2 regions of the Pseudomonas sp. LF020 genome follow, and region 1 is predicted to be linked to the other one. Evidence: riboswitches for the same ligand, from Rfam matches in the RefSeq annotation. Region 1 holds a riboswitch; the other holds the start of a gene.

Region 1 (7,753 bases):
CATCCACTCCAGCAGTCGTCGCAGCGGCGGTGTTCGCATCGACAGCCTGGGTGACAGCTACTGGAGCAAGACTTTCATCGAAGCCAAGCGCGCCCTCGCGATGGCACCGACCGTGGTCACCGCTCGCAAGTAATTCCCCCGTTGTCGCCACGTCCGTGGCGACAAAAAACGGCTCCGGCACGGAGTAGACCTAAACTTTACAAGGTGAAGTTAAAGTCTTACTTGAAGTTTGTCGTATAGCCGCTAGAATCCTGTATCTATATTGATGGCAAACCGCCTGCGTGCTCCGCAGGCGGTTTTGTTTCTGTCCATTCGGCAGAGAAAGCCGCAGCCAGATCAGGATGTTCTGCTTATGACGATGTCGGCCCGCCTTGCTTTGATCTTCTTCGCAGCGCTGCTCAGCGCCTGCGCCAGCCGCACGCCGCCGCCTGCGCCCGTGGTACGTGCCCCGGTCGTGTTCGGACCTTCCCAAGCTTTTTCGCCGGCTGCTGAAGACGTGCTGTTTCGCGCGCTGGGCCTGGTTGGCACGCCTTATCGCTGGGGCGGCAACACACCGGACTCCGGGTTCGATTGCAGTGGCCTGATCGGTTTCGTCTACCGCGATGCTGCTGGCATTTCCTTGCCGCGCTCGACGCGCGAGATGATCGTGATGCAGGCGCCGAACGTCGGCAAAGAGGGTTTGCAGACCGGCGATCTGATCTTCTTCGCCACCAACGGCGGTTCACAGGTCAGTCATGCGGGGATTTACGTCGGCGAAGGGCGCTTCGTGCATGCGCCGGCCACCGGCGGCACGGTGAAGCTGGACAGCCTGTCAAAGGCTTACTGGCAGAAGGCGTATCTGAGTGCCAAGCGGGTGCTGCAGCCGGAGCATCTGGCGCGTAACCCGTAATTCAAAGAGCTCACAGTCCAATGTAGGAGTGAGCCTGCTCGCGATAGCGGTTGATCAATCAACACTGATGTTGAATGTGACACCGTCATCGCGAGCAGGCTCACTCCTACAGTTGTTTCAGGTCAGGCAAAAGTTACTTGGCGGACGACACCCGCCACACCTTGTTCCCCACATCATCGGCCACCAGCAAACCACCTTGCTGGTCGATCACCACGCCTACCGGGCGACCCAAGGCGTTTTCGTCCTTGTCGAGGAAACCGGTCAGCACATCCACCGGTGCTCCGTTCGGCTTGCCGGCGGCGAACGGGACGAAAATCACTTTATAGCCACTGTGCGGTTTGCGGTTCCATGAGCCGTGCTGGCCGATGAACGCGCCTTCCTTGAACTGCGCCGGCAGGCTGTTGCCTTCGGCGAAGGTCAAGCCCAATGAAGCGGTATGCGGGCCGACGGCGTAGTCCGGGGCGATAGCCTTGGCCACCAGATCCAGATTCTGCGGCTTCACCCGCACATCCACGTGCTGTCCGTAATAGCTGAATGGCCAGCCGTAGAAGCCGCCGTCCTTGACCGAGGTGATGTAATCCGGCACCAGGTCGCTGCCGATCTCGTCACGCTCGTTGACCGCTGTCCACAACGCGCCACTGGTGGGCTCCCACGCCAGGCCGTTGGGGTTGCGGATGCCCGAGGCGAAGATCCGGTGATTGCCGGTGGCGCGATCGACTTCCCAGATCGCCGCGCGACCTTCTTCTTTATCCAGACCATTCTCGCCAACGTTGCTGTTCGAGCCGACGGTGACGTACAGCTTGCTGCCGTCCTTGCTGGCGATGACGTTTTTCGTCCAGTGATGGTTCAGCGTGCCGCCCGGCAGGTCGGTGACTTTGATCGGCTGGGTCTTGATCTCGGTCGCACCGGGTTCGTAGTGGAAGCGCAGCAGGCGATCGGTGTCGGCGACATACAAATCGTTGCCGACCAGGGTCATGCCGAACGGCGAGTTGAGGTTTTGCAAGAACACGGTGCGGGTCTCGGCCACGCCGTCGTGGTCGGCATCGCGCAACAGGGTGATGCGATTCGGGCTCGGCACGCCAGCGCCGGCCTTGCCCATGACTTTCTTCATCACCCAGCCACGAATGCCGCTGCTGTCGTCAGGCTTGGGTGGCGCGTTGGTTTCCGCCACCAGCACATCACCGTTGGGCAGCACGTAGAGCCAGCGCGGGTGATCGAGGCCTTCGGCGAATGCGGCCACTTGCGTGCCGGCCGCGGCGGTCGGTTTACCACCCGCAGGCCAGCCGATCGCCGGGGCGATGTTCACCGTCGGGATCAGGGTCTTGTTCGGTTCGGGCAGTTTCGGTGACGGGCCGGTGCCGTCGGAGACTTGCAGGCTGGAGGATTCACCACAGGCGGTGAGCCCTCCGGCGAGGGCGATGACGAGAGCGAGCTGGGACTTGCGCATTACTGATCTTCCCTATGAATGCATTGACCTAATCATAGAGAAGCACAGGCATGCGATGGTTCAACCGCTCAACCGCGGGCCTCTTTGAACAGCACGGCGATCCCCGGATGATAATTGCCCGCTTCGCTGCGCAATTTGCGGTAGGCGTAGGGGAAATACCAGGCCACTGCGCAGCAGTGTTCCTTTTGCAGGTCGTCGACCATGTCCTGCAGTTCTTCGGGGCTGGCGCTGTGCTGGACCTTTTGCGGGGCGACGAACAGGCAGCCGAGTTTGAGGTCGCTGGCAAAACTGATGCGTTTGGCCTCGCTGGTGATGTCCAGCAGGGCCTGGGTCAGATTGAGGTTGTTGACCCGCGGCCAGCGCTGGGTCGCCTGAAGGTAAGCGCGGTCCTCAGGCCCGGCAATGAACAGATCGGCGCGGGCATTGCGCTCGCCATCCTCGTTCTGCTTTCGGGTCGAGGTATTACAAAGGGTCACCAGCTCGGCCATCCATGCCGCCGCAGAGAGCAAGCCGAGATTGGCTTTCTCGTCATGCCAGTAAGGTGTGTCGTTGTCGCCGCGAATGGCGTTGTAGCGGTCGATACAGTCAAACCAGCGTTCGAGCATCGGCGCAGGAATTCCAGGCGCGGGTTGCTGATGATCATGCCTTGCATCGTCATCATCCTTATTGTTGTGATGGGCTTTTTCGAGAAAAGCATGGCTCTTTGATATCATTTGTATCAGTGTGGCACAAGAATGGCGCCAGATAATTGATCGACGGCAGTTATTCGCCCGACGGCCCCCTCTTTAATTGACGCTCCACCCCCAACCCTCTAACCTTCGCGGCTTGTTTCAGGTGCTCTGTGACGCGTGTCGACAGAGTGAAACAGGGAAGCCGGTGAGGGTTGTCTTCAGGTGAAGAACGATCACGATCCCGGCGCTGCCCCCGCAACGGTAAATGAGTGAAAACTGCGCCTTGAGCCACTGTGTCGACCGACGCGGGAAGGCGCGCAGTCAGGCGATTCGCCGCTCATGAGCCCGGAGACCGGCCTGATCCATTCAGCGGCATCACGGTGGGCGATGCCAGGCTTTTTGCCGTCTATTCTTGTGCCTGCCCGCCGTTATCCAGCCTCAACGGAGAGCTCCCCCATGACCGATTCCCCCGAGCGCGACGAACGCCATCTGGCGCGTATGCAGCGCAAAAAAGCCCTGATCGACGAGCGCATCGCCAATTCGCCTGACGAGTGCGGCCTGGTGCTGGTGCTGACCGGCAATGGCAAAGGCAAAAGCAGCTCGGCGTTCGGCATGCTCGCCCGCGCCATGGGCCACGGCATGCAGTGCGGCGTGGTGCAGTTCATCAAGGGCCGCAACAGCACTGGCGAAGAACTGTTCTTCCGCCGCTTCCCCGAGCAAGTGCGTTTTCACGTGATGGGCGAGGGTTTCACCTGGGAAACCCAGGATCGCCAACGTGATATCGCCGCCGCCGAAGCCGCGTGGGAAGTGTCCCGCGAGCTGCTGCGTGATCCGTCGATCGGCCTGGTGGTGCTGGACGAATTGAACATCGCCCTCAAGCACGGTTACCTCGATCTGGATCGAGTGCTCAGCGACCTGCAGGCGCGTCCGCCGATGCAACACGTAATCGTCACCGGTCGCGCGGCCAAGCCGGAAATGATCGAGATGGGCGATACCGTCACCGAAATGGGCATGCTCAAACACGCCTTCCAGGCTGGCATCAAAGCGCAGAAAGGCGTCGAACTTTGAATCAACCACGTCACTGCCCGGCGGTACTGATCGCCGCGCCGGCTTCCGGTCAGGGCAAGACCACCGTCACCGCCGCGCTCGCTCGCTTGCATCGCAATCAGGGGCGCAGGGTGTGCGTGTTCAAGTGCGGCCCGGACTTCCTCGACCCGATGATTCTCGAGCGCGCCAGCGGTGCGCCGGTGTATCAACTGGACATGTGGATGGTCGGCGAGCAGGAAAGCCGCCGTCTGTTATGGGAAGCCGCCGCCGAAGCCGATTTGATCCTGATCGAAGGCGTGATGGGCCTGTTCGACGGCACGCCGTCCAGCGCTGATCTGGCGCGGCATTTCGGTGTGCCGGTGCTCGGCGTGATCGACGGCACCGCCATGGCCCAGACCTTTGGCGCCCTGGCTTTGGGGCTGGCGCGTTATCAGCCGAACCTGCCGTTTGCCGGCGTGCTGGCCAACCGCGTCGGCACCTTGCGTCATGCGCAATTGCTCGAAGGCAGCCTCACCGAAGGCTTGCGCTGGTACGGCGCGCTGTCCCGGGAAACCGGGATTGAGTTGCCAAGCAGGCACCTCGGCCTGGTTCAGGCCAGCGAACTGAATGACCTCGACCTGCGTCTCGACGCCGCCGCCGAAGCCTTGGCCAGCAGTTGCGAGGTAGCGCTGCCACCGGCCGTGGCATTCGCCGCGCCTGAAGTGATCCCTGCCGAGCCGTTGCTCGACGGCGTGCGCATCGCCGTCGCTCGCGACGAAGCCTTTGCCTTCACCTACGGCGCCAGCCTCGACCTGCTGCGGGCGATGGGCGCCGAGTTGAGTTTCTTCTCGCCGATCCGCGACACCCGATTGCCCGAGGCCGACAGCCTGTATCTGCCCGGTGGTTATCCGGAATTGCACCACGTCGCGTTATCGCAAAACACCGCAATGCTCGATGCGATTCGTGCGCACCACACCGCCGGCAAACCATTGCTCGCCGAGTGCGGCGGCATGCTCTATCTGCTCGACGCGTTGACCGATGTCGACGGCACCCGCGCCGAGCTGGTCGGCCTGCTGCGCGGTGAGGCGGTGATGCAAAAACGTCTGGCGGCACTGGCACTGCAAGCGGTGGATCTGCCGGAAGGTTCGTTGCGCGGTCACACCTATCATCATTCCCTGACCAGCACCGAACTGACGCCGATTGCCCGGGGCATCAGCCCGAATGGCGGGCGCGGGGCGGAGGCGGTTTATCGGGAAGGGCGGATGACGGCGTCGTACGTGCATTTTTACTTTCCGTCGAATCCTACGGCGATTGCTGCATTGTTAGCGCCAGATCTCAAGGCCGCCTTCGCGAGCAAGCTCGCTCCCACATTGGATCACCTAACCCCTGTGGGAGCGAGCTTGCTCGCGAAGAGGCCATGACCGACAACGCCTATTCCGAGGCCGAACGCGCAGCCGTCTACCGAGCCATCGCCGAACGCCGCGACATGCGCCACTTCACCGGTGGTACGGTCGAACCGGAGCTGCTGCGCCGTCTGCTTGAAGCGGCACATCAGGCGCCCAGTGTCGGCCTGATGCAGCCGTGGCGCTTCATCCGCATCAGCGATCGCGCCTTGCGCGGGCAGATCCAGAACCTCGTCGAAGAAGAGCGCATCCGCACCGCCGAGGCCCTCGGCGAGCGCAGTGACGAGTTCATGAAGCTCAAGGTCGAAGGCATCAACGACTGCGCCGAAGTGCTGGTCGCGGCGCTGATGGACGATCGTGAAAAACACATTTTCGGCCGCCGCACGTTGCCGGAAATGGACATGGCCTCGCTGTCCTGTGCGATCCAGAATCTGTGGCTGGCGGCCCGTGCCGAAGGACTGGGCATGGGCTGGGTGTCGCTGTTCGAACCGCAGGCACTGGCCGATCTGCTGCAGCTGCCGGCCGGGGCCAAACCGTTGGCGGTGTTGTGTCTGGGGCCGGTCGAGGCATTCTATCCGGCGCCGATGCTGGTACTCGAAGGGTGGGCGCAGGCGCGGCCGCTCAATGAGTTGCTGTACGAAAATTATTGGGGAGTGAATCAATGAGTGTGGCGTTGTTGAGTGTCGCCGCGGTTGCGCTGGATGCGCTGCTGGGTGAACCGAAACGCTGGCATCCGCTGGTGGCGTTTGGCAATTTTGCCGGGCGCATCGAGCGCCGTTTCAATGCGGGCGGGCGCGGCTGGCGCAGTCACGGGGTCACCGCGTGGGTGATCGCGGTGCTGCCGCTGACGCTGCTCGCCACGGCGTTTTCCTGGGCGCCGTACGTGGGCTGGATCGTCGAGATCCTTGCACTGTATTGCGCCCTCGGCATGCGCAGCCTCGGTGAGCATGTCGCGCCGGTAGCCGCCGCCTTGCGCGCTGACGATCTGCAAGAAGCGCGCAAGCGTGTTGGCTATCTGGTCAGCCGCCAGACCAGCGAACTGGACAGCACCGCCGTGGCGCGCGCGGCCACCGAATCGGTGTTGGAAAACGGCAGTGACGCGGTGTTCGCCGCGCTGTTCTGGTTTGTTGTGGCCGGTGCGCCGGGGGTGGTGCTCTATCGCCTGAGCAACACGCTCGACGCGATGTGGGGCTATCGCAACGAACGCTTCGAGCGCTTCGGCTGGTGCGCGGCAAAAATCGACGACGTGCTCAACTACATTCCGGCGCGGTTGGTGGCGCTGACCTACGCGCTGTTGGGCAACACCCGGCTCGCCTGGAAATGCTGGCGCAGCCAGGGCCCGCAATGGGACAGCCCCAACGCCGGTCCGGTGATGGCGGCGGGTGCCGGTGCGTTGAATGTCGAACTGGGCGGCCCGGCGATTTATCACGGTGAACTGCATGAGCGTCCGCAACTGGGTGAAGGCGCACCGGCGGATGCCGATTCGATTGATCGCGGCTGGCAATTGGTCCAGCGCGGGGTATGGTTATGGCTGCTGATTCTCTGCGTGGGGGCTGAATTCTATGCTTGAGCACGGTGGCCGGCTGCGCAAGGCTGCACTCGATTACGGGATTGCCGAAGCCGACTGGCTCGACCTGTCCAGCGGCCTTGCGCCGTGGCCGTTTGCGGTGCCGGAAATTCCGCTGCGCGCCTGGGCACGCTTGCCGGAAACCGATGACGGCCTGGAACAGGCTGCGTGCGATTACTACGGCGCCTCGCAGGTGCTGCCGGTGGCCGGTTCGCAGATGGCGATCCAGTTGCTGCCGCGTTCGCGTCGCGCCGGCAAGGTCGGGGTGTTGTCGCCGTGTTATGCCGAGCACGCCGAAGCCTGGCGGCGCAGCGGTTACATCGTGCGCGAAGTGCTGGAGCAGGAAGTCGAGTTCTTTCTCGACAGCCTCGACGTGCTGGTGGTGGTCAATCCGAACAACCCCACCGGGCTGAGCCTGACCCCGGCGCGGCTGCTCGACTGGCATGCGCGGCTGGCCCAGCGTGGCGGCTGGCTGGTGGTCGATGAAGCGTTCATGGATAACACGCCGCAGCTGAGTCTGGCGCCGCATACCCACCAGATCGGTTTGATTGTGCTGCGTTCCTTCGGCAAGTTTTTCGGTCTGGCCGGGGTGCGGCTGGGCTTTGTGCTGGCCGAGCGCAAGTTGCTCAGATTGCTCGCGGAACAGGTCGGACCCTGGGCGGTCAGCGGGCCGACGCGGGTGCTCGGTCAGGCCTGTCTGCAAGACACCGAAGCGCACACCCGGCAACGTATTCGCAGCGATGAAGCCAG
Region 2 (7,753 bases), on a different contig from region 1:
GAAGCGACCATGCTGCGCATCGAAACCCGCAGCGGCAAACGCGAGGTCTACAGCCTGCTTCGCAACCGCGCGCACAGCAACGTGGCGTTTCTGCTGGGCGAATCGTTGCGTTATCAACCGGGGCTGGACACCTTGACTATCTATCCGGGCGTACTGAGCAGCTATCCGAACTTCATCTTCAACATTCCGGCCGAGCAAGTGCCGGAGTTTGTCGATGCCATGGAGAATGCCAAGGATGCCAACCGTTTCGAGAAAATCGTCGAACGTTGGGGCATCCGTCGCAGTCATCCGCAATTCTGGTTCTATTTCCACGACCTGAGCCAATACCTCCATGAAACCGATCCGGTGGAAGAGGGCGTGCTGGACATGAACCGCTACGAGAATCTTTGATCGTTGAGATCGACCTGCTGTCACAATTCCAAGCAACACCGCAAAACCCCTGTAGGAGCTGTCGAGTGCAACGAGGCTGCGATCTTTTGATTCTTTAACAACAAAGATCAAAAGATCGCAGCGTGCCGCAGCTCCTACAGGGGGGGCGGTGGGGATTCAGGAATCGTGGGCGGGAGCCGATCATGTTGATTTCAGTGCAGGCCCTGCGGGCGCTTGCCGCGTGGACGGTGGTCTGTCACCACTTCATGCAGATTTTTTTCGACTTCAAGGCGAGCGGCCCGGTCGGGCAGTTCTTCATCGACAAAGGCGCAGTCGGCGTCGATGTCTTTTTCGTCATCAGCGGTCTGGTGATTTTCCTGTCTACCGAAAGCAAGTCGTTGCCTCCGGCGCGATTTCTGCTGTTTCGGCTGTTTCGCATCGTGCCGGCGTACTGGCTGTACACGCTGCTGATGGCGTTGCTGGTGGTGTTCGCCCGGCCGATGTTGCCGGATCAGACGGTGGATTGGGCGCATTTCATCGCATCGCTGCTATTCATTCCGGCGCAAAACCCCGGCGGCTACGGGATCTACCCGACACTGAATGTCGGCTGGACGCTCAATTACGAAATGCTTTTTTATGTGCTGTTTGCCTGTGCGCTGGTGTTTCGTTGGCAGGTGCGCTTGCTGGTGGTTGGCGCGTTGCTGTTTTCGGTGTGTCGGGCGTTCGGCTGGCTCAACGAGTTTTACCGTTCGGACATCGTCTACGAATTTTTGCTGGGGATCGGCATTGGCGTGCTCTATCGCCGGGGCTGGATCGGTGCGGGTCTGTGGCTGCCACTGTTGGCGATGGGCGCCGCGTTGTTGGCGATCTATCACCTGACGCCGGCGCCAAGGCTGTTGAACTGGGGCGTGCCGAGCGCGGTGCTGGTGATGGCCTGCATATCACTTGAGCGCTACGTCGAGCGTAATCGGCTGATGAAGTTGCTCGGTGATTGTTCTTATTCGGTGTACCTGATGCACGTGCTGGTGCTGTCTGCCGGTGGTTTTATTGCCCGGCGCTATGGAATCAATCCGTATCTGATGTTCGCTGTTTGCGCCCTGGCTATCGCAGTGGGTTCGTGGCTAAGCTACGAATGGGTGGAAAAACGCAGTTATCAGTGGCTTAAAGCGCGGATCGACGGCGAATCGGTTCGCGAGCCTGTCGAGAATCTTTCCCGACAAAAATACTAGGACTTTGTCCGGCGCAATGATTGGCGTAAACTGCGCCCAAGCCTGCGAGGAGTTTCCATGACCGCTATTACCATTACCGACGCCGCCCACGATTACCTGGCCGATCTGCTCTCCAAGCAGAACACCCCGGGCATCGGCATCCGCGTCTTCATCACCCAGCCTGGCACCCAGTACGCCGAAACCTGCATTGCCTACTGCAAGCCGGGCGAAGAAAAACCTGAAGATACCGCGCTAGGGCTGAAAAGCTTCACCGCCTACATCGACTCGTTCAGCGAAGCGTTCCTCGACGATGCCGTCGTCGACTACGCCACCGACCGCATGGGCGGCCAGCTGACCATCAAGGCGCCAAACGCCAAAGTACCGATGGTCAACGCCGACAGCCCGGTCAACGAGCGCATCAACTACTACCTGCAAACCGAAATCAACCCGGGGCTGGCCAGCCACGGCGGTCAGGTCAGCCTGATCGATGTGGTTGAGGACGGCATTGCCGTGCTGCAGTTCGGCGGCGGCTGCCAGGGCTGCGGCCAGGCCGACGTGACCCTGAAGGAAGGCATCGAGCGCACCTTGCTCGAGCGCATTCCAGAGCTCAAAGGTGTGCGCGACGTGACTGACCACACGCAGAAAGAAAACGCCTATTACTAAGGTGTTCGCTGCGAACACGAAAAACGGCGCCCCGTGAGCGCCGTTTTTTTATGCCCGTACTTTGTGGTGAGGGGATTTATCCCCGATGAACTGCGCAGCAGTTCCATTTTTTTGGGCTGCTTCGCACCCCATCGGGGATAAATCCCCTCACCACAGGTTTTGAACCCAGCCACAAAAGTCATCTGACTCAGGGTCTGTAAAGGTGCGCATGCCCCGCGCGATACAACGATGACTCGCTAAACACCTCACTGCCCAGCACCCGTCCCACCAGAATCAACGCCGTGCGCCGAAACCCCTTGGCCTCCACCTTCGCGGCAATATCCTCCAGTGTCCCCACCACCCAATCCTGATCCGGCCATGTCGCCCGGTGGATCACCGCAATCGGGCAATCGGCGCCGTAATGCGGCAGCAATTCGGCGATGATCTTCTGCAGATGATTGACCCCCAGATGAATCGCCATGGTCGCGCCATGCTGCGCCAGACTGCTCAACTCCTCACCCGCCGGCATGGCAGTTTTATCGGCGTAGCGGGTCAGAATCACGCTCTGCGAAACGTCCGGCAGTGTCAGCTCGGCGCCGAGCAACGCCGCACACGCTGCGGTCGCGGTGACGCCGGGGATGATTTCGAACGGAATGTTCAGCTCACGCAGATAACGAATCTGCTCGCCAATCGCGCCATACAGACTCGGATCGCCGGAATGCACCCGCGCCACATCCTGGCCGTTGGCATGCGCGGTTTTGATCAGTTCGATGATCTGTTCCAGATGCAATTCGGCGCTGTTGACCACGGTTTCGGCCTGATGCCCCTCCAGCACCGCAGCCGGTACCAGCGAGCCTGCGTAGATGATTACCGGGCAGCTGCGGATCAGCCGCTGGCCTTTGACGGTGATCAATTCCGGGTCGCCGGGGCCGGCGCCGATGAAGTAGACAGTCATGCAGAAATCCTGTGAAAAACGGGGCAGGGCAACGCTTCAGATGAAGATTGCTCATGATCAAACAGGGGGATTATCCGGATTTTACGCAGCGCCGGCCAATGCCAGGGTCGCCTGAGCGTATTTTTGCCGGGAAATCAGCAATTTTGCCGGTGCCTGAATCAACTGCTCGGCAAGGGCCAGGGCGGCACTTTCCGCCACGCCGTAGCAGCCGGTGCGCTCATAGGCGATCTGCGAATGGTGGCTGAGTCGCTGCTGGTAACTGGCCAGTTCGTCGCTGCTGAAATACAACAGTGGTAACGCAAGTTGTGCGGCCAGTTCCTGCAAGCCCGGTTCATCGCGCTTCAAATCGATGCTGGCCAGGGCCTTGACCGCTTCCAGCTCGATGCGATGCGCCTGCAATGCCTGATCGAGTAACGCGCGCAGCGTGCTGGCCGGGCAGCCGCGCTGGCAGCCCAGGCCGACCACGAAGGTCGGCGCTGCGCGGTCATCGGTCATGCGTGGTATTGACCATCGCTTTTGCGGCGGAACAACCAGGCGCTGATCAGGCCCAGGGCCAGCCAGAACGCCACGTTGGTCAACTGCGAAGCGATTTTGAACTGGGCTTCCAGCGCTTCCGGAGCGAGCATCGAATGCACTTCCGGTTGTGGTGCGCCGATCACGTGCGGCATAGCCAGAATCGCCACGCCCAGCAGCTTCATCAACCAATGACGGCTGAACACGATCAGGGCCAGACCAACAGCGGTGGATGCGGCGGTGCCGATCCACCACATCTGCCGCGACGCCAGATCGGCTGCGGCTGTGCCCGGCAGTTCAGGCGGCAGGCCCAAGGTCGGCGCGAGCACGAAAGTTGCGTAACCGGCCAGACCCCAGAGCAGACCTTGTGAGGTTTTGGTCGGTGCCCGCAGGGTGTACAGGCCGGCGAGCATCAGGGCGAAACCGACCGCCACCACCAGATTGCCACCGGTGGTCGAGACCACGCGTTGCCAGCCGTCTTCCGGTTCCCAGGCTTCGGCGTCGTGAGTGTGCCCGGCCATGGCGCCGTCGGCATGTTGGTGAACGGCCACCGGTTCGGATTTCTCGAAGGTTTCGGCCTGCAGAATCAGTGGCGAGACCCAGAAACTTTGCAGCAAGGTCAGCAACAGGGCGGCCAGCAGCCCGGTGAAACCTGCGGTTTGCGCAATACGCTTGATCATGGCGGCAGGTCTCAGTGGCACGGGAACGCGGCGCTGTGGCGGGTATCGTGGGCGGCGTTGTGCACCGCTTCGATGTGCGAGAAACCGGCGAAGTAAACCAGGCTGGCGCCGAGGATCGACGCGACAATCGCGGCGGTCAGGCGTTGGCTCAAGGTGGCGGTGCTGGAGATTTTGTCGGTGTTGCTGCCGGTGCTGCTGATGATCGACATGGCGCTTCCCTCTGGAGTGTCAGCGGGTGAATAGAGCGCATGAAAACCCCTGCGGGTCAGGCACGCAGAGGTTCGAACAGCGCCCGCCCACCGCGGGTTTGTTATGTTCAGCGACGCAGCATGCGTGCTGTGTGTTGCGGGCCGGTCTCCGGGCTCACGAGGGGTTGGCGTCTGGCCGACCTGCAAGCATCACCTTCCCATGCCGCATTGGCACAGTGGATCTGACGCTTCGCTCGCTTACCGTTGCGGGGGCAGCACCGGACTGACATGGCTTTGAGTAAAGCACATGATTCACCGGTTTCCCGTTTCACCCTGTGAAGGGCACCCGTAACAAGTTGTGTAGGAGAGCATGGGTGGGGATTTGAGTCAATTGAATGGGTATGGGGGTATATCCGTTGCTGCGGTAACGGCTTCCTATGGTTCCGCCCTTACGGCGGGTCACTTTTGGCAAACGCCCCAAAAGTAACCAAAAGGTCTGTGCCCTGACGTTCGGCCCTCGCCTAGGCTCGGGTTCCTTCGCTGCGGGATTCATCCGGGGGGCAGCGCCTACGGTTTGCTTCGCTGCACCTCCTCTCGCTGTGTTTGGCTGCGCCAAACGGTCGCTGCGCTCCCACCCCCGGATAAACCCCTCCACTCAGCCTGCCGACGGGCCTTGAGATCAAAAGCTTTACTCGAGCTAACGCTCATCGTGTTGAGTGGGGCGGCTTTGCCGCATGGGTTGTGCGTTTTCTAAACTGTAGGAGCCAGCCTGCTGGCGATGGCGGCCTGACAGCCGACCAATCTCTATCTGAATACACCCAATCCCCTGTAGGAGCTGCCGAAGGCTGCGATCTTTTGATTTGCTTTGGCTTTGGCTTTGGCTTTGGCTTTGGCTTTGGCTTTGGCTTTGGCTTTGGCTTTGGCTCTTGATGTGGCTTTTGATCTTCAGCCCCTTCGGCAGGCCGAGCGTAGGTGTCCATCAGGGGGGAAGGCGCGCAGCGCCATGCGGCGAAGCCGCATACATCGAGAGGAGGTGCAGCGAAGCAAACCGGAGGCGATGCCCCCGGATGGACACCGTAGCGAGGGAACACTGAGCCTCAGCGAAGTGCCGTACGCCGGGGGAAGCCTTTTTGGTTACTTTTTCGGCGTTTGGAAAAAGTGACCCGCCGTAAGGGCGGAACCGTAATCAGCAACCCCCGCAGCAACGGATATGCCCCCAATCCAAAACAACCAAACCCCGTAACCCGGTGACTGGCAAAAGTGACCCGCCGTAAGGGCGGAACTCTAGGGAGGCCGTTACCGCAGCAACGGATATGCCCCCAATCCAACCATTGACCGGTCACCACCCGATGCGTAGCCTTGCACCTTCGAGGTTCTTCGGCCCACGCCGAAGCTAAGAAGGGAACGCGGTCAAAGCCGCGGCTGCCCCCGCAACTGTGAACGGTGAAGTTCGTTGCCACGCCACTGCCAGCTCAATCCACAGAGCCCGCGGGAAGGCGCAGCGAATGCCGGGCCCCGCGCCTGAACACCGTCAGCCAGGAGACCTGCCTCGTCACAGATTTCTCACTACAACCGGGCGGGGTGATCCGGTGGCGAATTCTTCCGCGCGCACGCTCGCAGCGGATCTCGTCCCGTATGCCCGCCACCTTGCCAAAGGGCATCCGATGAAAACACTGGCCAAACTCCCCGTCACCATCGTCACCGGTTTTCTCGGCTCGGGCAAAACCACCTTGCTGCGTCATATGCTCGACAACGCTCAGGGCCGCCGCATCGCGGTGATCGTCAACGAATTCGGCGAGCTGGGTATCGACGGTGAAATCCTCAAGCAATGCACCATCGGTTGCACCGAAGAAGAAGCCACCGGTCGCGTCTACGAACTGGCCAACGGCTGCCTGTGCTGCACGGTTCAGGAAGAGTTCTTCCCGGTGATGCGCGAACTGGTCGCCCGTCGCGGTGACCTCGATCACATACTGATCGAGACGTCCGGTCTGGCCCTGCCAAAACCGCTGGTACAAGCCTTCCAGTGGCCGGAAATCCGCAGCGCCTGCACGGTTGACGCGGTGATCACCGTGGTCGACAGCCCGGCCGTGGCCGCCGGCACCTTCGCCGCGTTCCCGGATCAGGTCGACGCCCAGCGCAAACTTGACCCGAACCTGGATCACGAATCGCCGCTGCACGAACTGTTCGCCGACCAACTGGCCAGCGCCGATCTGGTGATCCTCAACAAGGCCGACCAGACCAGCCCTGAAGACCTCGCTCGCGTACGTCTGGAAGTCGCTGAAGAACTGCCGCCAGCGGTAAAAATCATCGAAGCCAGCAACGGTCGCCTGCCACTGGACGTGCTGATCGGTCTCGGTGCCGGTTCCGAAGAACACATCGACAGCCGCCACAGTCATCACGATCACCACCACGACGGTGATGACGATCACGATGACCATGATCACGACGCCTTCGACTCGATCTCCATTGAACTGCCGCAAGCCGATGAAAGCCTGCTGCTCGACGCGCTGACGCAACTGGTGGTCCAGCACGGCATTCTGCGCGTGAAGGGCTTCGCGGCGATTCCGAACAAGCCGATGCGTCTGTTGATCCAAGGCGTGGGCACGCGTTTCGACAAGCATTTCGACCGCCAGTGGGGCGCTGACGAAGCGCGCGTCACCCGTCTGGTGCTGATCGGTCAGGAACTCGACGCCGCGCAACTCGAAGCGCAACTGCGCGCCGCGCTCAGCGTTTAAGCCATGCACCTGCTCAGGACCCAGCCCGGCGGTTTCGTGTCGGATGACAACATTGCCGACCTTGGACAAACCCCCGCCGAACTGGTGATCCTGTGCAGCGGCGATTCCAGCCTGGCGCTGCTCGCCGAAGCTGCGCAGCAGTTGCCCGAGGATTATCCGAGCCTGCGTCTGGCCAACCCCATGCAGGTGCAGAATCATGCCTCGGTCGATCTGTATGTCGATGAGGTACTGCGTCACGCCAAGGTCATTCTGATTTCGCTGCACGGCGGCATCGCTTACTGGCGTTATGGCGTCGAGCGTCTGGTGGAGTTGTCCGAACGCGGCGTGCAGGTGATTCTGGTGCCGGGCGATGACCGTCCCGACCCGGAGCTCAGCGACCTGAGCACTGTGCCCGCCGAAGATCGCGACCGCCTCTGGCAGTTCCTGCGTCAGGGCGGCATGGGCAATGCGCTGGACTTCTTCC

What was found. A riboswitch is a leader RNA that binds a small molecule or an ion and turns the genes downstream of it on or off. The one in region 1 is predicted to bind cobalamin.
Region 2: another riboswitch for cobalamin. It lies ahead of ACU680_RS04975 (CbtB domain-containing protein); the one in region 1 lies ahead of cobO (cob(I)yrinic acid a,c-diamide adenosyltransferase).

Annotation. Positions count from the first base shown of each region.
Region 1 covers NZ_JBRFIX010000017.1:10,548-18,300, reverse strand. The annotation lists gene ACU680_RS26290 (C40 family peptidase) at 1-133, shown strand, start outside; gene ACU680_RS26285 (C40 family peptidase) at 353-889, shown strand; gene ACU680_RS26280 (PQQ-dependent sugar dehydrogenase) at 1,023-2,336, opposite strand; partial or broken gene ACU680_RS26275 (hypothetical protein) at 2,405-2,988, opposite strand; cobalamin riboswitch at 3,152-3,382, shown strand; gene cobO (cob(I)yrinic acid a,c-diamide adenosyltransferase) at 3,464-4,075, shown strand; gene ACU680_RS26265 (cobyrinic acid a,c-diamide synthase CobB) at 4,072-5,454, shown strand; gene bluB (5,6-dimethylbenzimidazole synthase) at 5,451-6,101, shown strand; gene cbiB (adenosylcobinamide-phosphate synthase CbiB) at 6,098-7,006, shown strand; gene cobD (threonine-phosphate decarboxylase CobD) at 6,999-7,753, shown strand, end outside.
Region 2 covers NZ_JBRFIX010000002.1:186,407-194,159, forward strand. The annotation lists gene ACU680_RS04945 (fatty acid cis/trans isomerase) at 1-390, shown strand, start outside; gene ACU680_RS04950 (acyltransferase family protein) at 573-1,598, shown strand; gene nfuA (Fe-S biogenesis protein NfuA) at 1,656-2,240, shown strand; gene cobM (precorrin-4 C(11)-methyltransferase) at 2,428-3,174, opposite strand; gene ACU680_RS04965 (cobalamin biosynthesis protein) at 3,256-3,669, opposite strand; gene ACU680_RS04970 (CbtA family protein) at 3,666-4,367, opposite strand; gene ACU680_RS04975 (CbtB domain-containing protein) at 4,379-4,576, opposite strand; cobalamin riboswitch at 4,699-4,920, opposite strand; cobalamin riboswitch at 5,909-6,121, shown strand; gene cobW (cobalamin biosynthesis protein CobW) at 6,220-7,290, shown strand; gene cobN (cobaltochelatase subunit CobN) at 7,294-7,753, shown strand, end outside.